4 regions of the Streptomyces lunalinharesii genome follow, and region 3 is predicted to be linked to each of the others. Evidence: riboswitches for the same ligand, from Rfam matches in the RefSeq annotation. Region 3 holds a riboswitch; each other region holds the start of a gene.
The links. Region 3 has a riboswitch for cobalamin ahead of ABD385_RS04315 (cobalamin biosynthesis protein). Riboswitches for the same ligand answer to the same signal wherever they lie in the genome.
Positions count from the first base shown of each region.

Region 1: another riboswitch for cobalamin. It lies ahead of nicT (Nickel transporter NicT); the one in region 3 lies ahead of ABD385_RS04315 (cobalamin biosynthesis protein).
Region 2: another riboswitch for cobalamin. It lies ahead of metE (5-methyltetrahydropteroyltriglutamate--homocysteine S-methyltransferase); the one in region 3 lies ahead of ABD385_RS04315 (cobalamin biosynthesis protein).
Region 4: another riboswitch for cobalamin. It lies ahead of cobN (cobaltochelatase subunit CobN); the one in region 3 lies ahead of ABD385_RS04315 (cobalamin biosynthesis protein).

Region 1 covers NZ_BAAARK010000022.1:80,305-86,255, forward strand. The annotation lists gene ABD385_RS28125 (DoxX family protein) at 1-357, shown strand, start outside; gene ABD385_RS28130 (VOC family protein) at 464-964, shown strand; gene nicT (Nickel transporter NicT) at 1,077-2,276, opposite strand; cobalamin riboswitch at 2,308-2,521, opposite strand; gene ABD385_RS28140 (alpha/beta fold hydrolase) at 2,591-3,439, opposite strand; gene ABD385_RS28145 (MarR family winged helix-turn-helix transcriptional regulator) at 3,436-4,218, opposite strand; gene ABD385_RS28150 (nucleoside/nucleotide kinase family protein) at 4,349-5,005, opposite strand; gene ABD385_RS28155 (methyltransferase) at 5,317-5,951, opposite strand, start outside.
Region 2 covers NZ_BAAARK010000060.1:18,127-24,077, forward strand. The annotation lists gene metE (5-methyltetrahydropteroyltriglutamate--homocysteine S-methyltransferase) at 1-1,410, opposite strand, end outside; cobalamin riboswitch at 1,575-1,799, opposite strand; gene ABD385_RS38685 (nucleoside deaminase) at 1,974-2,480, shown strand; gene ABD385_RS38690 (serine/threonine-protein kinase) at 2,533-4,098, opposite strand; gene ABD385_RS38695 (serine/threonine-protein kinase) at 4,095-5,696, opposite strand; gene ABD385_RS38700 (serine hydrolase) at 5,777-5,951, opposite strand, start outside.
Region 3 covers NZ_BAAARK010000002.1:57,399-63,349, reverse strand. The annotation lists gene ABD385_RS04320 (cobyric acid synthase) at 1-1,230, opposite strand, end outside; gene ABD385_RS04315 (cobalamin biosynthesis protein) at 1,227-2,216, opposite strand; cobalamin riboswitch at 2,345-2,478, opposite strand; gene ABD385_RS04310 (hypothetical protein) at 2,690-2,926, opposite strand; gene ABD385_RS04305 (inorganic phosphate transporter) at 2,957-4,222, opposite strand; gene ABD385_RS04300 (lysozyme) at 4,362-5,102, opposite strand; gene ABD385_RS04295 (class II aldolase/adducin family protein) at 5,334-5,951, shown strand, end outside.
Region 4 covers NZ_BAAARK010000005.1:110,006-115,956, reverse strand. The annotation lists gene cobG (precorrin-3B synthase) at 1-1,327, opposite strand, end outside; cobalamin riboswitch at 1,413-1,562, shown strand; gene cobN (cobaltochelatase subunit CobN) at 1,597-5,199, shown strand; gene ABD385_RS10020 (MFS transporter) at 5,281-5,951, opposite strand, start outside.

The sequences.
Region 1 (5,951 bases), on a different contig from region 3:
GAGGCGAGCGGCTACCCGTCGGGCAAGGTCATGGCGGTGTGCGCCGGGCTCACCGAGACGCTGGGCGGGCTCGGGCTGGTGATCGGCCTGCTGACGCCGCTCGCCGGCGCGGCGGTGGTCGGCACGATGATCAACGCGTTGGCGGTGAAGTGGGGCGGCGGCTTCTTCGCGCCCGAGGGCGTGGAGTACGAGCTGCTGCTCGCCACCGGCGCGGCCGCGCTGGCGCTGACCGGGCCCGGCCGCTACGCCGTCGACCGCTTCCTGCCGGGCCTGCGCGCACACCGGCTGGCCTACGGGGCGGGGGCGCTGGTGCTGAGCGTGGTGCTCGCGGCGATCACGCTGCTGATCCGGAAGTGACGCGGGGTGCTGCCGGGGCGCGGGCGCGGTCTGGGCCGCGGCGGCGGGCAACGGCGGGGGAACGGCGGGGGAGTGACGTGCGGCGTGACGGAAGAGTGGAGGCGTGATGGCGGTTCGGCGGCTCAACCATGCGGTGTTGTACATCCGTGAGGTGGCACGGTCGGTGGCGTTCTACACCGAGGTGCTGGGGTTCACGGTGGACGTGGAGATTCCGGGGCGGGCGGCCTTCCTGAGCGCGCCCGGTTCGGACAACGACCACGATCTGGGCCTGTTCGCGGTGGGGCCCGATGCGCCCGGCCCGGAGAGCGGCCGGATCGGGCTCTACCACCTGGCCTGGGAGGTCGGGACGCTCGGTGACCTCGCGGCGATCGCGGCGCGGCTGCGGGAGCGGGGCGCGCTGGTCGGCGCCAGCGATCACCTGGTCTCGAAGTCGCTCTACGCCCGGGACCCGGACGGCAACGAGTTCGAGGTGATGTGGCGGGTGCCCCGGGCGGACTGGCCGGGGGCGGACGAGGCGGACCGGCTGCGGCCCCTCGACCTGGCGGCGGCGCTTCAGCGCTGGGGCCCGGACCTGCTGACCGGCGCGGCGGCCGGCTCGGCCACCTGAGGCGCGGCCCGCACGGACACCGACCGCGTGGTGCGACCGTCCCCTACGGGCAGTGGGGACGGCCGCACCACGCGGTCGTGGTGTTCGGTGTTCTTCCGGTGCGGGGCCGGGACTAGGGGGCGTCGGACCCCTGCGTGCCGGGCGCCGGCAGGGCGTCCGCGGTGGCCGGTGCGTCCTGGGAGCGGGCGGTCCAGCGCTTCTCGACGCCGCCCAGTCGCCAGTACACCAGCGCCGCCGCCCACACCACGACGAACAGGCCGACGATGAGGAAGCCCACGTTGTTCAGGTCGAGCGAGGCGATGCCGCCCGTCAGCGGGTCGTCGAGGCCGAGCTTGTCGTGCAGGACGGTCACCAGCTCGATGGTGCCGATGAGGAACGCGACCGCGATCGACAGCCCGGTGATGGTGAGGTTGTAGTAGACCTTGCGCACCGGGTTGGCGAACGCCCACTGGTACGCGAAGTTCATGAAGGTGCCGTCGAGGGTGTCGAACAGGCTCATCCCGGCGGCGAACAGCAGCGGCAGGCAGAGGATCGCGTACCAGGGCAGGCCCGCCGCGGCGCCGCTGCCCGCCATCACCATCAGCGTCACCTCGGTCGCGGTGTCGAAGCCGAGCCCGAAGAGGAAGCCCAGCGGGTACATCTGGCCGGGGCGGCTGATGGACTTGGTGAGCCGGCCCAGGACGCGGTTCATGAACCCGCGGGAATCCAGCTGCGCTTCCAGCTCCTGCTCGTCGTACGTGCCCGTGCGCATCGCCCGGAACACCTTCAGGATGCCGAGCAGGGCGACCAGGTTGAGGGCGGCGATCAGGTAGAGGAAGGTACCGGACACGGTCGTGCCCAGGAGGCCGAGCGTCTGGTGCGCCCGGGAGCCGTCGTTCATCAGCGTGCCGGCGAGTTGGGCGCCGCCCGCCACCAGCGCGGCCATCGCGACCACCACGCTGGAGTGGCCGAGGGCGAACCAGAAGCCCACCGAGACGGGCCGTTTGCCGTCGGCCATCAGCTTGCGGGTGGTGTTGTCGATCGCCGCGATGTGGTCGGCGTCGAAGGCGTGCCGCATGCCCAGGGTGTAGGCGGTGATGCCGAGCCCGGCACCGAACACCTGGCTGCCGACGGTGTAGTGGCCCGGCACGACCAGGAGGAAGAGCACACCGAAGGCGACGACGTGCAGGGCGGCGATCACGGCCATCAGTCCCGCGGTGCGGACCGTGTCGCGACGTTGCCAGCGGAACGACCCGGGGGATCCGGGTATGCCGAGGACGGGGGAGTTGCGGGACGAAGGGAAGTCGTCCGGGGTATCAGTGGACAGGGCCATCCGGCCATCACGCTCCAGCACCTCGTGGATGATTTCGTGAGATGCCGTGGCCGGTCTCCTGGCTTACGGGTGCCCGCGTCCGCCCCGCCTTCCCGGCCGCAGGCTGCGGTCAGTGGCGCCGTGCGCGCACTGGGCGCGCACGCAGAGGGGCGGAAACTCCCCGATCACAGTGGCGAGGGCCGCGCCGGCTTCGGACACGAGGTCCAGCACCGGTCTTCCCGAACACCACGGCCCGGTCACTGTAGCGGGCACCCGTGAGAACCGGCCACGCGCGGTGGCCGGTGCGGGCCGTCACCGGGTGCCGGCGGCTCGGATCACAGGGCCAGGGCGGAGAGGAACGCGTGCAGTTCGTGGTCGAAGAGCGGGGTGTTCTCCAAGTTGACCATGTGACCTGCGGCCGGTACCCGTATCCGGCGGGCGCCGGGGACCGCCAGCGCTATGGCGTGGGCGTTCGCCGAGATGTCGGAGGAGTCGAGGTCGCCGTCGAGGACGGTGGTCGGCACCCGGATCTCGCCCAGGCGGTCGAAGGCGCCGACCTCCAGGGGCATGCCCGCGCCCGCGCCGTCGGCGTGCACCTCGACATTGGCGGACGCGGAGGCGCGCATCCGCTCCCGGAAGCCCGAGTGCACGCCGGACGGGGCGCGGTGCGGCCCGTCCACCCACATCCGCAGGAAGTGCTCCACGAACCGCTCGACGCCGTCCTGTTCGTCGAGCGCGGCGACCTGCTCCCGGATGTGCTCCAGCAGGAAGGGGTCGGTGAAGGCGCGACCGCTGATGCCGGGGGAGGCGAGGAAGAGGGCCGTGACCCGGTCGGGGTGGGCGAGCGCGGTGTCCAGCGCCACCCGGGCGCCGTGCGAGAGGCCGACGAGGACGGCGCGCGGTATGTCGAGCGCGTCCAGCAGGGCCACCAGGTCGTCGTGGTTGGCCCAGTCTCCGGTCACCGTGGAGGACAGGCCGTGGCCGCGGAAGTCGTAGCGGACCACCCGCAGCCCGGAGTTGACCAGCCAGGCGAACTGCTCGTCCCACATGCGCTGGTCGAGCATCCCGTCGTGCAGGAGCACCACCGCGGGCCCGGAGCCGGCCGTCTCGTAGAACAGCTCGCCGTCGTCGACCGGCACGGTGTCGTTGTCGATCTCGGACCAGGCCTGGAAGTCGTGCGTCATTCTGCGGGCCGTTCTGTGCGCGTCGGGCGGTCGGTCGGACGGGTGGGCGCCGCTGGTCCGTGGCCGGTTCGAGGCGGTATGGGGACGTGTGCGGTGACCGGTGCGGCGGTGTCCCGCTCATCGGGATCGCCGCTTTCCTCCGGTGGAACGCGCGAGCCGTCCGCCAAGTGCCGGAATTCCTCACCGATCCGGTCCAGCACCCGCAGCGCCGTGCGGACCTCCCCGGCCGACAGGTCGGCGAGCCCGCGGCGGAGTTCCCCCGCCTCGGCCTCCTGGACCCCGCGCATCATCGCCGTGCCCTCGTCGGTGAGCCGGATCAGCGACGAGCGGCGGTGCGCGGGGTTGGCGGTCGTCACGACCAGGCCCAGCTCCGCCGCGTGGTTCACCCAGCGCTGTACCGGCTGGCGGTCCAGGTCGAGGGAGCGCGCCAACTGCGGCACGGTGCGCGGGCCGTGGGTGCGCAGCGCGTCGAGGAGGGTGCGCTCGCCGGCGGTCAGACCGGTGCCGTCCAGCGTGCGCTCCGCCGCGCGCACGATCGTCCGCTGGAGCGGCCGCAGCCGCCGGATGACGTCGTACAGCAGCTCCTCGGCGATCCCCGCGTCCCCCTGCGCGACCCCGATTTCCTGAGCTGCTTCGGCGGCTTTGGAGACTTCGACTGCTTCGACTTCTTCGGATTCCTCGGCGGCGCCTGCTACGGCCGCCGGGGAATCCGCTGCGTCGTCCGCTGCGTCGTCCCGCCCGAGGTCCCGCCCCGCGTCCCGCCCCATGGTCCCCTCCATGTGCCGTTCCCCCACCCCGTGATGACATCCATGCTGTCATGATGGCATCCGTGATGTCATTTCGGAAGGGGTGTTGAGGGGCCGTCGCGGGCGGGTGAAGTGCCGTGCGGCGGGGCGGAGTCGGGCGGGGTCAGTCGTCCAGTGGGGGCGGCGCCTCGTCGGTGGTGAAGGAGACGACGAGGTCGGCGCGGGGGCGGGTGGCCGCCACCAGGCGGGCGTTGGCCTCGTCGGAGGTGCGGACGAAGTCCTCGGCGTCGACCCGCAGGCGGCCGTACCGCTCGTGCCGGTCGATCAGCCGGCTCACCCGCTCCTGGGCGTCCAGTTCGACGTACCACGCCTCGTCGAGCAGTTCGCGGATGCCCGCCCAGGGGTCGGAGTGCAGCAGGAGGTAGTTGCCCTCGGTGATGACGAGCGGGATGTGCGGCGCCACCGGGATGCTGCCGGCGACCGGCTCCTCGATGCGGCGGTCGAAGGCCGGCGCGTAGACGGGCGTGCCTGGTTCCGGGGAGCGCAGCCGGGCCAGCAGGGCCGCGTAGCCGGCCGGGTCGAAGGTGTCCGGCGCGCCCTTGCGGTCCGTGCGGTCCAGGCGGCGCAACTCCGCCTCGGCGAGGTGGAAGCCGTCCATCGGCACGAGCACGGCCTGGCCGGTCAGCTCCGCCGCCAGTCGGACGGCGAGGGTGGACTTTCCGGCGCCCGGCGGCCCGGCTATGCCGAGCAGCCGGCGTCGGCCGGGCGTCGCCGAAGCGGCGAGCCGGCGGGCCCGGGCCACGAGGTCGTCGAGGTTCATGATGGGTCCATCGTGCCTGATGGGCGGGGGTGCTCGCCGGGTGGTCGGGAAGGCCGGGCGGCCGGCGTCCGATTCCGCCCGGTGTGCGGCCGGCGGCATCTTCGGCGTGTCCCCCTTCGTCTCCCGGCCCGCCCCACGGAGTCGGCCGCACACCGACACCGAACGCGGTCGCGGCCGCGCGCCGGACGCCGCGGGGGAGGGATGCCGGGTGCGGGCCGCCGGGGAACAACGGCGGGCGGAAGTGGCGGAGTTCGGGCGGGGCCGGGCCCGGTTGCGCGGGAGGGGGCTGGGCCACTGTGGGCCCCGCCCCGTCAGTCCGCCGCGCCCAGCCGCCACAAGGAGGTGACCTCCGCGGCCCGGGCCACGTGGAGCGGGTCGGCGGCGTCCTGGGCGCGCGGGTGGCGGGGGGCGATGTCGAGCCGGTCCAGGACGGTCAGACCGCCCTCGGCGAACGCGTCGAGGAGTTCGGCGTGCGCCCGCAGGCCGAGGTGTTCGGCGAGGTCGGAGAGGATCAGCCAGCCCTCGCCGCCCGGGGTCAGGTGGTCGGCGAGCCCGCCCAGGAAGCCGTGCAGCATCCGGTTGCCGGGGTCGTAGACCGCGTGCTCCACGGGAGAGGTCGGCTTGGCGGGCACCCACGGGGGGTTGCACACGACCAGCGGGGCGCGACCGGCCGGGAAGAGGTCGGCCTCGACGACCTCCACCTGGTCCGCGACGCCCAGCCGGGCGGTGTTCTCCCGGGCGCAGGCCAGGGCGCGCGGGTCCTGGTCGGTGGCCACCACCCGCCGCACCCCGCGGCGCGCCAGCACCGAGGCCAGTACGCCGGTGCCGGTGCCGATGTCGAAGGCCAGTTCCCGGCCGGGCAGCGGGGCCTCGGCGACCAGGTCGACGTACTCGCCGCGGGCCGGCGAGAAGACGCCGTAGTGGGGGTGGATCCGGTCGCCGCCGA
Region 2 (5,951 bases), on a different contig from region 3:
GGCGGTGTCGATGCGGCCGGCGCGCAGGTCGGCGCGGGCGGCGCGCAGTTCGCCGGTCTGCGGGAACGAGCCGATGGTGGTGGTCGGCAGCAGCGGCAGCTTGAGGTGGGCGCGTTGGGCGAGGGTGCGCTCGGGGTAGGGCTGGGAGCGGCGGGTCTCGGCCTCGGTGACGGCTGCGGCACGGGCCCGCACGGCGGGGTCGTGGGTGATCGGCGAGCCGGCCCGGGATGCCAGGTCGGCGCGGTTGGCGGCGAGTTCGGCGGTGATGGTGCCGGTGCCCTGGGACAGGCCGCGGGCCAGCGTCACCAGCTCGGTGGTCTTCTGCTTGGCGAACGCCAGCCAGCGGGCGATCTGCGGATCGACGTCGCGTTCGAGGGTGGCGTCCAGGGGCACGTGCAGCAGCGAGCAGGACGCGGCCACGTCGACGCGGTCGGCGAGGCCGAGCAGGGTGCCGAGGGTGGCCAGCGACTTCTCCAGGTCGTTGATCCAGATGTTGCGGCCGTTGACGACGCCGGCCACCAGGCGTTTGCCCGGGAGTCCGCCGACGGCGGCCAGGGCGTCGAGGTTGCCGGCGGCGGCCTCGGTGAAGTCCAGTGCCAGGCCCTCGACGGGGGCCTTGGCCAGTACCGGCAGGGCGTCGCCGAGCCGGTCGAAGTAGGAGGCGAGCAGGAGTTGGGGCCGGTCGGTGCGGGCGCCGAGGTCGCGGTAGGCGCGGGCGGCGGCGTTCAGCTCGGCCGGGGTGCGGTCCTGGACCAGGGCCGGCTCGTCCAGCTGCACCCACTGGGCGCCGGCCGCCCGCAGGTCGGCGAGGACCTCCGCGTAGACGGGCAGCAGGCGGTCCAGGAGCGTCAGGGGCTCGAAGTCGGCGGCGACCCCGGGGGCGGGCTTGGACAGCAGGAGATAGGTGATCGGGCCGACGAGCACGGGGCGGGGGGTCAGGCCCAGTGCGAGGGCCTCCTTGAGTTCCGCGACCTGTTTGCCGGAGTCGGCGACGAAGGCGGTGTCCGGCCCCAACTCGGGTACGAGGTAGTGGTAGTTGGTGTCGAACCACTTGGTCATCTCCAGCGGCGCCACGTCCTGCGTGCCGCGCGCCATCGCGAAGTAGCCGTCGAGCGGATCGGCCTCGATGGCGGCGCGGTGGCGCTCCGGGACGGCGCCGACCATGACGCTGGTGTCCAGCACGTGGTCGTAGTACGAGAAGTCGCCGGTCGGCACCTCGTGGATGCCGGCGTCCACCAGGTCCTGCCAGTTGCCGCGGCGCAACTCGGCGGCCGTGGCGCGCAGGGCGTCCGCGGTGACGCGGCCCTTCCAGTAGCCCTCGACGGCCTGCTTCAGCTCCCGGCGCTGTCCCTGCCGGGGGTAGCCGTACACGGTGGCCCGTGCGGTCACGGTTTCGGGCTTGACGGTCACGGAGATCTCCTTCGCGAGATGAATCCCTGAGGTCCCGGCGACGGGACGAGAGCGCGAAGGGTGACGAACCCGGCGGTGCCCGACGCCCGCCCGGGGCGCGCTGGTCCGCCTGGTGTGTACGCCGACCCGCCCACGAGGTCACCGGGATGTCCGCGCACGAATGCTTCGCGCGCGGGCAGTTGGCAGGTCTTCGGACTCGCGGGCGCGCCTCGTGTTCTCCACGAGACTCCTACTGACCGTCGCTTCCCGGGCCCCGTACGTCGGGCCCAGTGCGTATGACGGCGGTCGTTCCCACTCACCGCTGCGGGGCAGTCCCGGATTCCCACCGGGTTCCCTCTTGCGACGCTCCCGCCTGGCGGACGGGGCGAACCAGCTGCACCGTTCACCCTACGGTGCGGGCCGGCGAACCACCGTGAGCCGTCCACAATGCGGAAGGTGAGATGGGACAACCAGGGGACGGGTTTGCCGCGGACCGAGGGTGGGAAGCGCGGCAGACGCGGCCCCCGACAGGGCGGCCCGCCGCCCGACGCATCCCCCCCCGCACACCCCGAGGAGTTTCCGGCATGACCGCCGCCCCGCACCGTACCGACCCGACCGCCGGCGCCACCGACGTCGCGCTGCTGCGCACCGCCGTCGCCGTGGCCCGCCGCGCCCGCGCGGCCGGCAACCACCCGTTCGGCGCGCTGCTCACCGGTCCCGACGGAGCGGTCCTGCTGGAGGCCGAGAACACCGTCACCACCGAACGCGACGCCACCGGCCACGCCGAGACCAACCTCGTCCGCCTGGCCACCGCACGGTACGACGCCGACTTCCTGCGCGCCTGCACCCTCTACACCAGCACCGAACCGTGCGCGATGTGTTCGGGCGCGATCTACTGGGGCAACGTCGGCCGGGTCGTCTACGCGCTCGGCGAGGACGGGCTCCTGGCGATGACCGGCGCCGACGAGAAGAACCCCACCATGGCCCTGCCCTGCCGCGACGTCTTCGCGGCGGGACAGCGCCCCCTGGCGGTCGTCGGCCCGGTCGACCTCCCCGAGGCCCGCGAGGTGCACGCCGGTTTCTGGGACTGATCCCGCGGCGCGCCCCGGCTGGCGGACCCCACGGCCGTCCCGCCGGGGCGGCTCAGGACGCCCGCGGCGGCATGGCCGCCAACGCCGTCCTCGCGAGGTTCCGGGCCTCCGCCTCGCAGGCGGGGTGCCGGGCGCGGGACAGGTAGGCCCGCACCACGAGGTTGCCGTCGCGGACGTTGAGCTGGCAGCTCGGCCGGGCGGTGCCGGGGGCGCCGGTCGTCCAGTACGCCTCGTCGCCGAAACCGAGCCCGGTCTCCGGGAACTCGGACTTCGCGCCGTCGGCGAAGTCCTGCTGCTGCCGCTCGGTGCCGCTGCCGTCGGAGCGCGTGCGCATCAGCTCCCACGAGACGTCGGCGCTGGGGGTGTAGTTCCAGCCGTCCGCCTGCGGCTGGTCCCGGTCGAACCAGGAGCACTCGGTCTTCGCGCCGTCGCCCTGTTCCTGGTAGCGGTCCTTGTCCTTGCGCCGCTCCGTGTGCAGCGGGAGCTTGGCCGCGACCTCCGAGCACACCGGCATCGTCACGTACTTGTCCGGGACGCCGGCACTGCCGCCGCCGTTCAGCAGCAGGTAGCCGCCGGTGCCGACAGCGACCGCCAGCACCCCGGCCGCCGCCACCCACGCCGCGGTGCGTCGGCGGCGCGGCGGCGCGGCGGGGGCGTCGTGCGCGGTGAGGACGGCGGTGCGCGGGGCGACGGGACCGGTGTCCGGCAGCAGCGCGGTGCGTTCGGGGTCGCCGTCGAGCAGGCCCGCGATCCGGGCCCGTTGCACGTCGACCATGCGGTGCACGGCGGGCGGCCACGGCCGGTCCGTCGGGGCCACCGGGCCCAGGAGGGCGAGGAGTTCGGCCGGGGCGGGCCGGTCGGCCGGATCCTTGGCCAGGCAGCGGGTGACGAGCGGGTGCAGTGCCTGGGGCAGGCCGCTCAGGTCGGGTTCGGTGTGGACGACGTTGTAGAGCGTCTGGAGCGTGGAGGGGCCGGCGAACGGGCTGCGGCCGGTCGCCGCCAGGACGAGCACCGTGCCGAGCGAGAACACGTCGCTGGCCCCGGTCAGTTCCCGGCTCTGCGCCTGCTCGGGCGACATGAAGGGGGGCGAGCCGACCACCCAGCCGGTGCCGGTGAGTTCGGTGGCGTCGGCGGACTCCGCGGCCCGCGCGATGCCGAAGTCGATCACTCGGACGCCGTCCTCGGCGAGCAGGACGTTCTCCGGTTTCAGGTCGCGGTGGACGAGCCCGACCCGGTGGATCTCGTCCAGCGCCGTCGCGAGGCCCACCGCCAGTCGGTGCAGGGCGTCCGCCGGCAGCGCGCCGGCGCCCTCCACGGCCGCGCCCAGCGACGGCCCGGCCACGAACACCGAGGCCAACCAGGGGAGTTCGGCGTCCGCGTCGGCGTCGAGGACGGCCGCGGTGTACGCGCCGGAGACCTTCCGGGACGCCGCCACCTCCCGCCGGAAACGGGTCCGGAAGCCGTCGTCGGCGGCGTGCCGGGCGTGCACCAGTTTCACCGCGGCCGGCCGCCCGTCCGGTGCGACGCCGAGCAGGACGCGGCCCATGCCGCCCCGGCCGAGTTCGGTGAGCAGGACGTAGGGGCCGGCCTGGGCCGGCTGTGGCCGTGCGGTGCTCACAGGGCCTTCACCGCCGCGACGCCCTGGCGGGCCATGTCCTTGGCGAGCGCCTCGCACGCGCCCTTCGGATAGTGGACGCCCTTGATCGCGACGAAGAGGTACAGGTTGACGTCCCGGGCGTACAGCACGCAGCCGCTCTCACTGGATTCGTTGAGCCACATGCCCTCCTCCACGAAGCCCAGCCCGGTGTCCCGCGTGGTCTTCGAGCCCATGTACATGCCTTCGTAGTGCTCCTTGGCCTGTTCGGCGCCGGTGGGTCCGCCGGCGCGGGCGTGGTGGAGGTCCCAGGAGAAGTCGATCTGGTCGCCGGAGCGGGTGGTCCACACGCAACTCGTCGACGGGTGGCTGTGCCCGTTGCCGTCGGACTGCTGCCACACGCCCGGCACGTTGCCCCAGGGCCGGCCGAAGCCGGCCGGTGCCGTCATGCTGCGGCCGGCCTGCGCGCAGGTCGGGACGGTCTTGGTGTACTTGTCCGGCACCTTGGCGAGCGGCACCGAACCGGGCGTCGGCACCGGCTCCGGGAAGAACGAGTGGTACACGTCGGTCGGGCCGAGCGCGAGGACGGTGGCCACCGCCGTGACGAGCGCCACGGCCCCCACGATCGCGCCGAGCAGGCATCCGGGGCGCCGGCGCAGCACGGACGCCCGGGCCGCCGGGGCCGGGGCCGGGGCGGGCACGGTGTCGGCCGGGGCGGGCGGGGACGGCGGTTCGGCGGTGGCCGTGAGCCGGGTCGCCCAGTCCCGGCGCTCCGCGATCCGCTCGTAGACCGTCTTCGGCCAGGGACGCGCGGCGGGCGCGAGCGGGCCGATCAGCGCGCGGAGTTGGGCCGGGGTCGGCCGCGCGGCCGGGTCCTTGGCCAGGCACCGTTCGACGAGCGGGCGCAGTCGCGGCGGCACGGACTCCAGGTCGGGCAGGTCGTGGGCGACGGCGTGCAGCAGCGCGAGCGGCGAGTCGCCGGCGAACGGGCTCCGGCCGGTACTGGCCGTGACCAGCGTGACGCCGAGCGAGAACACGTCGCTGGCCGGGCCAGGTTCCGCGCCCCGCACCTGCTCCGGCGACATGTACGCCGGCGAGCCGATCAGCGCACCGGTGCGGGTCAGCTTGGTCTCGTGGTCGGCCGCCCGGGCTATCCCGAAGTCGACGACCCGCACGCCGTCCTCCGTCAGGAGCACGTTGGACGGCTTCAGGTCCCGGTGCACCAGTCCGGCCCGGTGGATGTCGTCCAGTGCCTGGGCGAGGCCGGCGGCGAGCAGCCGCACCGCCTCCTCGGGCAGCGGCCCGCCCGCCTCCAACGCCTCGTCCAGCGTGGGCCCCGGCAGGAACAGCGAGGCCAGCCACGGCGTCGTCGCGTCCGGGTCGGCGTCGACGACCGGCGCGGTGTAGGCACCGGAGACCCGCCGTGACGCGTCCACCTCCCGCCGGAACCGCGACCGGAACCCGGGGTCCTCCGCGAGATCGGCGTGCACCCGCTTGACGGCCACCAGCCGCCCGTCCGGCGCCACGCCGAGCAGTACCTGCCCCATGCCGCCCTGCCCGAGCACCCCGACCGTCCGGAACGGTCCCACGTGCGTCGGGCCGTCCACTCCCAGCATCCGCATGCTGAAACCCGCCCTCCCCCTGAACACGGGGATCTTACTCAGAACGCGTCGGACGTCCGCCGCCCACCTCGGGCCGGGCGTCAGCGGCGCAGCGCCTCGAAGGCGCGCCGGGCGGCCGCACCGATGGCGAGGTCGATGTCGGGTGCGAGGTTGGCCCGGCGGTCGGAGCGGGTGAGGGCGGCCATCGCCACCCGGTCGCCGGCCTCGGACTCCACCACCCCGATCTCGTGCCGCAGGTGCAGGAAGGTGCCCGTC
Region 3 (5,951 bases):
GTGGTGGATCTCGTACCCCTCCACCGGCTCGCCCAGCGCCTCGCCGGACGGCCGGGCGAGCGTCTTCTCCACCGCGAAGCGGACCCGGACCGGCAGCAGCCCCAGCCCGTCGACCGCACCCGCGCGCGACTCGACCTCGTCCTCGATGTGCTCGCCGAGCATCTGGTAGCCGCCGCAGATGCCCAGCACCGGACGGCCCTCGGCGGCCCGGCGGACCACCGCGTCCGCCAGTCCGCGCTCGCGCAGCCAGGCCAGCGCGCGGACCGTGCCGCGGGTCCCCGGCAGCACCACCAGGTCCGCGTCGACGAGTTCCTCCGGCCGGTCCACGAACCGCACCACCACGCCCGGTTCGGCGGCCAGCGCGTCCACGTCGGTGAAGTTGGACATCAACGGCACCGCGCACACCGCGACCCGCAGCACGTCCTCGCCGGCCGGCGGCGCCACCACCGACTCGCGGACCGCGCCGCGCAGCGACACCCTCAGGCCGTCCTCCTCGTCGATGCCGAGCCCGTGCGCGTACGGCAGGACGCCGTAGGTCTGCCGTCCGGTGATCCGGCGCAGCATCTGAAGGCCCGGCTCCAACAGCGTCACGTCGCCGCGGAACTTGTTGACGAGGTAGCCGGCGACCAGCGACTGGTCCTCCTCGGACAGCAGCGCGGTGGTCCCGAAGAACGAGGCGAAGACGCCGCCGCGGTCGATGTCGCCGACCACCACGACGGGGATGCGCGCCGCCCGGGCGAGGCCCATGTTGACGATGTCGGTCCGCCGCAGGTTGATCTCGGCCGGGCTGCCGGCGCCCTCGCAGACGACCGCGTCGTGGGTGCGCCGCAGCTGGGCCAGGCAGTCGGTCACGGTGCCGAGCAACTGCTCCTGCCGGCCGGCGTGGTAGCCACGGGCACTCAGCTCGCCCACCGCCTTCCCCAGCAGCACCACCTGACTGCTGCGGTCGCTGCCCGGCTTGAGCAGCACCGGGTTCATCAGCGCGGTCGGCTCGACCCGGGCCGCGGCCGCCTGCATCGCCTGCGCCCGGCCGATCTCCGCGCCCTCGCGGGTCACGAACGAGTTCAGCGACATGTTCTGCGCCTTGAACGGCGCCACCGAGACGCCCTGCCGCGCCAACCAGCGGCAGATGCCGGCGGTCACCACGCTCTTGCCGGCGTCGGACGTCGTCCCGGCCACCAACAGCCCGCCGCCCACGGCCCCGTCGGCCGTCTTCCTGCGCCCGTTCACCGGGTCACCCTCCCGCTCACGTTCGCCGTCACGCCCTTCCTCCCGCGCCGCACCGCGCCGACCGCCAGCCGGCCCGCCACCGTGACGCCCAGCGCCAGCAGGCCGACCCGCCGGGACAGCCGGGCCGCCCGCTCGATGTCGGACACCGCGGGGGGCCGCCCACCACCGTTGAGCACCGGCCGGTGCTCCACCCGCCCGCCGTACGCGAGGGTGCCGCCCAGCCGGACGCCCAACGCGCCGGCGAACGACGCCTCCACCGGGCCGGCGTTGGGGCTCGGGTGGGCCCCGCCGTCGGCCCGCCAGGCCTGCAGCGCACCGCGCCGGTCGGGGCCCGCCACCACGGTCAGCGCGGCGGTCAGTCGGGAGCCGGGCCAGCCGGCGACGTCGTCGAGGCGGGCGGCCGCCCAGCCGAACCGCCGGTGGCGCGGGGACTTGTGCCCCACCATCGCGTCCAGGGTGTTCACCGCCCGGAACGCCACCAGGCCGGGCACGCCCGCGACCGCGCCCCACACCAGGGCGCCGACCACCGCGTCGGAGGTGTTCTCGGCGACCGACTCCACCACCGCACGGGCCATCTGCGGCCCGTCCAGCGCCTGCGGATCGCGCCCGCACAGGTGCGGCAACCGCTCCCGTGCCACGTCCAGGTCGCCGACGGCCAGCGCGCCGCCCACGGCCCGCGCCTCCCGGCCGAGCGAGGTGCCGCCCAGCACCGCCCACGCGGCCGCCGCGGTCAGCGCGGTCCGGGCGCCCGGACGCTCCCCGAGGGCGCGTTGGAGCAACGCGGCGCCGACGGCCGCGCCGCCCGCGCACAACAGGGTGTGGGCCGCTCCGTAACCGCGGTGGTCGCGCCACAGCCGGCGTTCGAGGGCGCCCGCGGCCCGGCCGAACGCGGCCACCGGATGGCCGCGCCGCGGGTCCGCGACGATCAGGTCACCGAGGAAGCCGAGGGCCGCGCCGCACGCGTACCCCGCGTGTTCGCCGCGCATCGGATCAGGCCGCCGTCCGCCCTCGAAGGGGCCCTGCGACAGCGGGCAGTGGAGCTCTCGACGGGCAGCCGGGCATGGCGGTGTCCTCACTCAGGGTCCGCGCCCTGGCTCGACGTGACGGCGACCAGAGTCTCCTGGCTCCCGGATCGGCGCCGCCCCGGCCTTCCCGCCCGTACGGCGTGCGTACGGACCGTGGCCCTCGTCGGAGGAGCGCTCCCCGGTGACAGTGGCGGGACCGCGCCGGATTCGCACCGGACTTCCTCTGCTGTCGCCGATTGGCCCCGGAAGTCCACCACGCCCGCCCAGGTCCGTCAACTCACCCTTGACCTGCGACGCAGTGCCGACCGCCACCCTGTGGCCAAGGCCACCCGCGGGGCCGGTGGGGTGCCGCACGCGGACGGGGCGCCCGGGGCCGCGGCTGCTGCCGCGTCCACCGGACGCCCCGTCCGTTGCCGGCCGCGCCGGCTCCGCCGTCAGGCGGCGACGATCAGGTAGATCCCGTAGGCCACCGCGGCCGCGCAGAGCCCGTAGGCGGCCAGCGCCCCGACGCGCGACCCCGTACCGGGGACGGTCGTGGCCGTCGCGTCGCCGTCCGCGGCGGGCTTGCGGGAGGTGCCCACGATCCCGACGGTGAACAGGCCCACGAGCCCCACCGTCACCACGAGGCTGACGCCGAAGACCTGGCCGAGAGCTGCCCAGTCGATGTGCATTGCGGAGTCCTTAGGTCAGGGTGGTCGGCGTCAGGACGAGGCCGTCGCGGGCTGGGCGGGGGTCTTCGCCGGGGTGGTCGCGGGCGCGGCGTGGGTCGCGGCGTCCGCTGCGGCGTTCGCCGCGACAGGGCCGGCCGGGGGCGGCGCGACCGTCTGGAGCGCCGTGGTGACGACGCCCGCCGGCTCCACCGCCGGGCCCTCGTTGACGTTGGTGTGGTCCACCGGCTTGCGCCGGGAGGCCGCCCAGATGCCGCCGCAGACCGCCAGGGCCAGGACGGCGACCGTGGCCACGCCCCAGGGGCCCTGGTCGGCGAGGTAGGCGGCGCCGGCGGAGACCAGTCCGGCGGCCGGCAGGGTCAGGCCCCAGGCCACGACCATCCGGCCGGCCGTGGACCAGCGCACCACGCCGCCCTTGCGGCCCAGCCCGGAGCCCATCACGGACCCGGAGCAGACCTGGGTGGTGGAGAGCGCGAAACCGAGGTGGGAGGAGGCCAGGATGGTGGCCGCGGCGCCGGTCTGGGCGGCGAAGCCCTGCGGCGGCTGGATGTCGGTGATGCCCTTGCCCATGGTGCGGATGATCCGCCAGCCGCCCAGGTACGTGCCGAGCGCGATGGCCAGGCCGGCGGAGACGATCACCCACATCGGCGGGTCGGAGTGCGGGGCGACGACCCCGCCGGTGATCAGCGCGAGGGTGATCACGCCCATCGTCTTCTGCGCGTCGTTGGTGCCGTGGGCCAGCGAGACCAGGGCGGCCGAGGCGATCTGCCCGGCGCGGTAGCCCTTGGCGGTGTCGGCCTCGTCGCGGCCGCGGGCCAGTCGGTAGGTGAGCCGGGTCGCCGCCATCGAGGCGAGCCCCGCCACGAAGGGCGCGGCGACCGCGGGGATCAGGACCTTCATGACGACGGCCTCGCCGTGCACGCCGCCGGTGCCCACGGACACCAGCGTCGCGCCGATCAGACCGCCGAAGAGGGCGTGGGAGGAACTGGACGGCAGGCCGGCCAGCCAGGTGAGGAGGTTCCAGACGACGGCGCCGACCAGACCCGCGAAGATCACTTCAGGTCTGATGCCGGCGCTCTCGTCGATGATGCCGCCGGAGATGGTCTTCGCCACCTCAACGGAGAGGAAAGCCCCGACGAGGTTGAGCCCCGCCGACATCGCCACCGCGGTCTTGGGTCGCAAGGCCCCGGTGGAGATGGTGGTGGCCATTGCGTTGGCCGTGTCGTGGAAGCCGTTCGTAAAGTCGAACACCAAGGCCGTGACGATCACGATCCCGATGAGAAGCGTGATGTGTTCCATTCACCCAGGCAATCCTGTTCGAAGGTCAGTGTCCTCGGGACCGTACGGACGACGGGTGAACGGAAAGTGAACTCGGCCGGGCGCCGCGGTGACACCCCCGCAGTGTTCACGCGGAGGCGCCCCTACCGTCACTTCTGCCTCATCCGTCGGCAAATCTCCTGAGCTGGGCCAGGGTCCCGTTCCAGCGGTCCTGATCGCCCGGCAGCGGCCCCCGAGAGGCGTACTGCCGGAGGGTCAGGTACGACCAGCCGGCGGGCAACTGGGCCGCGCCCGAGTAGTCCGCCAGCCACAGCGGGTGGGTGGCGCCGAAGGCCCGGCTGCCGCCCGTGCAGCGGTCCCACCAGCGGGCGGTGGTGTAGATCACGGGCCGCCGGCCGGTGCTGCGCCGCACCTCGTCGCTGAACGCCCGTATCCAGTGGACCATCGCCGTCCGGCCCAGCCCGAAGCAGGACTTCCGGGCGTCGTACGGGTTGTGCTCGATGTCGAGGGCGGGCGGCAGCGTCCAGCCGTCCGCCTTCCAGTGGCCGCCGTGCTGGAGGAAGTACGTCGCCTGCCGGGTGCCGGAGGAGGCGCTGGGCACGGCGAAGTGGTAGGCGCCGTGCAGCAGCCCGGCCGCCCGGGAGCCGCTGTACTGCGCCGAGAAGTGCGGATTGCGGTAGCTGTCCGACTCGGTGGCCTTGACGTAGACGAACCGCGCACCCTTCGCGCGCGCCGCCCGCCAGTCGATCTGCTTCTGGTAGGAGGAGACGTCGTGCCCGAGCGGTTGGCTGTCCGCCGCGGCCGACGAGGGGTGTTCGGCGAGTGCGGTGCCCCCGGCCAGCGAGGCCACCGCTATCGCGGTCGCCAGCCTGGTCCGGGGGGTGGAACGGTCACAGGTCATGGGTCCCCCTGGGTGATGACATGTGAGGGGTGTAGTTCACTCGACGTTAATGGATGATCGACGCCAAGTGGTCGATCTCCGGCCAATCGCCCCTAGATGGCCAGGTACCCCCATATGGCGGATACCGGACAGTTGGCGAGGCGGCGTACAGTGCCCCGGCCCGCTCGTACGGTGTCGTGCAGCGCCCTCGTGCGTTTCCGCACGTCCCGCAGCGTCGCACCGGAGGACAGCATGAAGGACCACCCCGACCACCTCGCCGACGCCTGGAGCGAGCTGGTCGCCACCGCCCGCCGCACCGCCGCCGACGGCCTCGTCGTCGGTACGTCGGGCAACGTCTCGGTCCGCGTCAAGGACCTGATTCTCGTCACGCCCAGCGGCATCCCCTACGACCGGCTCGGCCCGTCCCACCTGACCGGCGTCGACCTCGACGGCCGCCCGATCATCGGCCGGCTCCGCCCCACCAGCGAACTTCCGCTCCACCTCACCGTCTACCGCCACACCGACGCCACCGCCGTCGTGCACACCCACGCCCCGCACGCCACCGCGGTCTCCACCCTCGTCACCGAACTCCCGCCCATCCACTACATGGCCGCCGCGCTCGGCGGCCCCGTCCGCGTCGCCCCCTACGCCCTCTACGGCAGCGACGAACTCGCCGCCCACCTGCTCGACGCGCTCCGCGACCGCACCGCGGCCCTCCTCCAGAACCACGGCACCCTCGCCTACGGCGCCGGCCTCGCCCAGGCCCTGGACCGCACCGCCCAACTGGAGTGGATGTGCCGGGTCTGGCTCACCGCCGCCACCGTGCCGGGCCACACCCCCAGCCTGCTGTCGCCCGCCCAGCTCGACGCC
Region 4 (5,951 bases), on a different contig from region 3:
AGGTGGTCCGATAGCCGTCGGGCGTCGCCAGTACGTCGACCCAGGCACCGTGCGGATGGCCGCACCGCCGCTCGCAGCCCGACCAGTGGACGGGCAGCCCACCAGGCGCACCCGAACCGTCCGCCGGAACCGTTCCGCCCCCGGCGAGCACGCCCGCCGCATCGCTCCGCACGTCGGTACGGGACTTGGCGCAGCCGGGCAGGCCGGTGCAGGCCGTCACCCGGCGCCAGGGGGATGCCGGGTCGGTGATCAGGCCGGCGGCGCCGAGTTCGCGCAGCCGCCGGGACGCCGCCGCGCAGGCCAGGCCGGGGACGACGATGCCGCGCCACGGCGTGAGGCGCAGTGCGCCGGCGCCGTCCTCGGCGGCGATCCCGGTCAGCAGCCGCCACTGGGCCGCGGTCAGCCGGCCGAGCGGCGCCAGGACCGCCAGCGCCCGGCGACCGTCGGGCCCCTCGACCGGGCCGGGGGCGGTGGCGTCGGCGAAGGGCGCGGCCGGCCCCGGGGCCAGGGCGTCCCAACGCTCCACGTGCTCCGCGGCGATGCCCGCGGCCCGCAGCGCACGCTGCACCTCCTGGGCGGTCAGCGGTCGTGCGGCGGGCAGCTCACGGATACGCCAGGCGCCGCCGCCGCGCTCCGCGGCGGCGGTCAGGAAGACCTCGGCGGCTATCAGGGCCGCCCGCGGGACGTCGTCCGCCGCGATCCGCAGCGCCGCCCGGTCGTCGCCGACCCGGAGCAGCGCTCCCCACCCGGACGCGGCGCCCGGCGCGTACCCGGCGGCCGGCGGGTCCTGCCGGCCGGATTCTGCGAGCAAGGTCACATCGCCGCCCAGGCCGGCCACGTCGCCCCGACCGTCGTCGAGGACGAACAGGAAGCGGCCCGAAAGTCCCGTCGCGGCGTCGCTCGCGCAGAGCAGCGCGTCCAGGCTCCGGGCCCACAACCGCACGTCGGCGGGGGTGTGCCGGTCCAGTCCGGCCAGCGGAGAGGCCAGCACGTTGCGGATCCGCTCATGGCGTACGGAGGGCAGCAGCCCGGCGTCGGCGAGGAGGTCGGCGAGGTGCCGGCCACAGTCGTCGGGCAGGCCGCGCAGTTCGACGTTGCCGCGGGAGGTGAGCGAGAGGTGCCCGTCGCCGAGGCGTTCCGCGGCGTCCGCCAGAGCCGTGGCCTGGCGGACCGTCAAGTCCCCGGCGGGAAGCCGCACTCGGGCCAGGTTCCCGTCGGCTGCGGAGTGCAGCCGCAGCGCTCCCGGGCAGGCGTCACCGCGGTCCCGAACGGGCGGTTCGGCCCGGTCGGGGCGTGGTGCAGGGGAGGGCGGCATGGCGGCGAGCATACCTACGTCGGTTTCGCCCGGAACCGTGGCGAGGGGGCGTGGAGGGCGGCTCCGAAAGGCCCGCTCCCGCGGTCCGGCCGCAGCCCTTACTATGCAGGTCGGCGGGTCGGCTGACCCGCCGGACGCCAGCGACGGCGCCAAGGGAGGAAGCCCGGTGAGAATCCGGCGCGGTCCCGCCACTGTGAACCCGGCCACCGCCGGGTGAGCCAGGAACTCCCGCCGTCCATACGACCACCCGGGGCGTGGACACCCCGAGGAAGGGCTGCGCCGTGATCCTGCTGCTGTCGACGTCCGACACCGATCTGCTCAGCGCACGGGCGGCCACCGGCCCCGTGCCGTACCGGCTCGCCAACCCCGCCCGACTCGACGTCGCCGAACTCCCCGGACTTCTCGAGGGCACCGACCTCGTCGTCGTCCGGCTGCTCGGCGGCATCCGCGCCTGGCAGGACGGCCTGGACGTGCTGCTGGCCGCGGACCAGCACCGCCCGGTCGTCGTGCTCACCGGCGAACAGGCCCCCGACGCCCAGCTCATGGAGGCGTCCACGGTTCCGGTCGGCATCGCGGCCGAGGCGCACGCCTACCTCGCGCACGGCGGTCCGGCCAACCTCTCCCAGCTGGCCTGCTTCCTCAGCGACACCGTCCTGCTCAGCGGCCACGGCTTCGAGCCGCCCGCGGCCGCCCCGTCCTGGGGCCCGCTGGAGCGTCCGGCGTCGGAGGCGGCCGGCCCGACCGTGGCGGTGCTCTACTACCGCGCCCACCACATGAGCGGCAACACCCGCTTCATCCACGACCTGTGCGACCAGGTCGAGCGCGCCGGCGGCCGTTCGCTGCCGCTGTACGTCGCGTCGCTGCGGGCCCCCGAGCCGGAGCTGATCGAGGAGCTGCGCGCCGCCGACGTCATCGTCACCACCGTGCTGGCCGCGGGCGGCACCAAGCCCGCCGAAGCCTCCGCGGGCGGCGACGACGAGTCCTGGGACGCGGGTGCGCTGACCGCCCTGGACGTGCCGATCCTGCAGGCGCTCTGCCTGACCGGGGCGCGCGCGGCCTGGGAGGAGAACGACGAGGGCGTCTCCCCGCTCGACGCCGCCTCGCAGATCGCCGTGCCGGAGTTCGACGGGCGCCTGATCACCGTGCCGTTCTCGTTCAAGGAGATCGACGAGGACGGGCTGCCGGTGTACGTCGCCGACGCCGAGCGCGCCGCCCGGGTCGCCGGCATCGCCGTCCGGCACGCCCGGCTGCGCCACATCCCGGCCGCCGAGAAGCGGCTGGCGCTGGTGCTGTCGGCGTACCCCACCAAGCACTCCCGGATCGGCAACGCGGTCGGTCTGGACACCCCGGCGAGCGCCGTCGCGCTGCTGCGCCGCCTTCAGGCCGAGGGCTACGACTTCGGCACCGAGCCGGTGCCCGGCCTCGCGTCCGGCGACGGCGACGAGTTGATCTACGCCCTCATCGAGGCCGGCGGCCACGACCAGGAGTGGCTGACCGAGGAGCAGTTGGCCCGCAACCCGGTCCGCATCCCGGCCGCCGACTACCGCCGCTGGTACGCCACGCTGCCGCAGGAGCTGCGGGAGTCGGTGGAGGAGCACTGGGGCCCGCCGCCGGGCGAGATGTTCCTCGACCGCAGCCGCAACCCCGAGGGCGACATCGTGCTGGCCGCCCTGCGCCGCGGCAACCTGCTGATACTGATCCAGCCGCCGCGCGGCTTCGGCGAGAACCCGATCGCGATCTACCACGACCCCGATCTGCCGCCCTCGCACCACTACTTGGCGGCCTACCGCTGGATCGCCGCCCCCACCGCCGACGGCGGGTTCGGCGCCGACGCCATGGTTCACCTCGGCAAGCACGGCAACCTGGAGTGGCTGCCCGGCAAGAACGCCGGCCTCTCCGCCGCCTGCGGTCCGGACGCGGCGCTCGGCGACCTGCCGCTCGTCTACCCGTTCCTGGTCAACGACCCGGGCGAGGGCACCCAGGCCAAGCGGCGGGTGCATGCCACGCTCGTCGACCACCTGGTGCCGCCGATGGCCCGCGCGGACTCCTACGGTGACATCGCCCGGCTCGAGCAGCTGCTCGACGAGTACGCGGCGATCTCCTCGATGGACCCGGCGAAGCTGCCCGCCATCCGCGCGCAGATCTGGACGCTGATCCAGGCCGCCAAGCTCGACCACGACCTGGGCCTGGACGAACGCCCGGACGACGACGGCTTCGACGACTTCCTGCTGCACGTCGACGGCTGGCTCTGCGAGGTCAAGGACGCGCAGATCCGCGACGGCCTGCACGTCCTGGGCGCCGCCCCGGTCGGTGCGGCCCGGGTCAACCTCGTGCTGGCCATCCTGCGCGCCCGGCAGATCTGGGGCGGCACCTCCGCGCTGCCCGGGCTGCGCGAGGCGCTCGGCCTGGACGAGTCGGCCGCGACCCGCACCGCCGCCGACGAAGTCGAGGCTCTCGCCCGGGGCCTGGTCCAGGCCATGGAGGACGCGGAGTGGGACCCGGCCGCGGTGGCCCGGGTCGCCGAGGGGCACCCGACCGCGGTCGCGGACGTCCTCGACTTCGCCGCCCGGCAGGTCGTCCCGCGACTGGCCGGCACCACGGCCGAGGTCGACCACGCGGTGCACGCCCTGAACGGCGGGTTCGTGCCGGCCGGCCCGTCCGGCTCGCCGCTGCGCGGCCTGGTCAACGTCCTGCCGACCGGCCGCAACTTCTACTCCGTCGACCCCAAGGCCGTCCCGTCGCGGCTGGCCTGGGAGACCGGGCAGGCCCTCGCCGATTCGCTGCTGACCCGCTACCGCGAGGACAACGGCGACTGGCCGGAGTCGGTCGGCCTGTCCCTGTGGGGCACCAGCGCGATGCGCACCTCCGGCGACGATGTGGCGGAGGCGCTGGCGCTGCTGGGCGTCCGCCCCGTCTGGGACGACGCCTCGCGCCGGGTGACCGGTCTGGAGGCCGTCGACCTCGACGAGCTGGGCCGCCCCCGGATCGACGTCACCCTGCGCATCAGCGGTTTCTTCCGGGACGCGTTCCCGCACGTCATCGGCCTGCTCGACGACGCGGTGCGGCTCGCGGCCGGCCTCGACGAGCCCGCCGACCGCAACTTCGTCCGGGCCCACGCCCAGGCGGACCTCGCCGCGCACGGCGACGAACGGCGGGCCACCACCCGGATCTTCGGCTCCCGTCCCGGCACGTACGGCGCGGGCCTGCTCCAGCTCATCGACTCCCGCGACTGGCGCACCGACGCCGACCTCGCCGAGGTCTACACCGTCTGGGGCGGCTACGCCTACGGGCGCGGGCTGGAGGGGCGTCCGGCCCGGGAGGAGATGGAGACCGCCTACAAGCGCATCGCGGTGGCCGCCAAGAACACCGACACCCGCGAGCACGACATCGCCGACTCCGACGACTACTTCCAGTACCACGGCGGCATGGTCGCCACCGTCAAGGCGCTCAAGGGCAAGGCGCCCGAGGCGTACATCGGCGACTCGACCCGCCCCGAGACGGTCCGCACCAGGACGCTGGTGGAGGAGACCTCCCGGGTCTTCCGGGCCCGGGTCGTCAACCCCCGCTGGATCGAGGCGATGCGCCGCCACGGCTACAAGGGCGCCTTCGAACTCGCCGCCACCGTGGACTACTTGTTCGGCTACGACGCCACGACCGGGGTCGTCGCCGACTGGATGTACGACAAGCTCGCCCAGACCTACGTCCTGGACCCGGAGAACCGCGCGTTCCTCCAGGAGGCGAACCCCTGGGCGCTGCACGGCATCGCCGAGCGCCTCCTGGAGGCGGAGTCCCGCGGCATGTGGGAGAAGCCGGACGCGGAGACGCTGGCCGCGCTGCGCGAGGCGTTCCTGGAGACCGAGGGCGAGCTGGAGGGCGAGGACTGACGGCTCGGGGGCGTGACGGAGGGGCGGTGTTTCACGTGAAACACCGCCCCGGCCTCCCTCCGCCCCGCGGAGGCCCTCCCCTCAACCCACCGGCCACACAAGCCGTTTGGCGAAGTGCAGCCACGCGGCCAGGGCCACCAGGACCGCGGTCGCCCCGCCCAGCACCATCACCACCGCGGGGGACGTGCGGTCCACCACCATCCCGCCGGCCAGCGCGCCGAGCGACAGCGTCGCCTGGAACGACGCGGTGAACAGCACCGAGGCCGCCTCGGGCGCCCCGGGCGCCGCCTTGGCGAACCAGGTCTGCGAGGCGACCGGCACCGCGCCGTACGCGAGGCCCCAGACCACCAGCAGGACCAGTGCACCGACCGGTTCCCGACCGAGGACCGGTAGCAGCAGCGTGGCCAGGGCCAGGAGCCCGGCCGCGGTCCCGAAGACGGTGCGCGGACGCCGCGCCACCACGGCACCGCCGACGAAGTTCCCCACGACTCCGGCGACGCCGTAGACCAGCAGGAACAGGGTCACCGTCGCGGCGCTGGCGAGATGCGTGGTCCGTTCCAGGAACGGCGTCACGTAGGTGTACGCGCCGAAGTGCGCCAGCACGATCAGGAACGTCATCAGCAGCGCGAACCGCGTGTGCACCCCGCGCAGCGTGCCGCGCAGCAGCGCCGGGCTGGTGGCGCGCACCGCCGGCAGCGGCGGCAGCACCAGGGCGGTCAACACCCACACCCCCACCGCCAGTGCGCCGACCG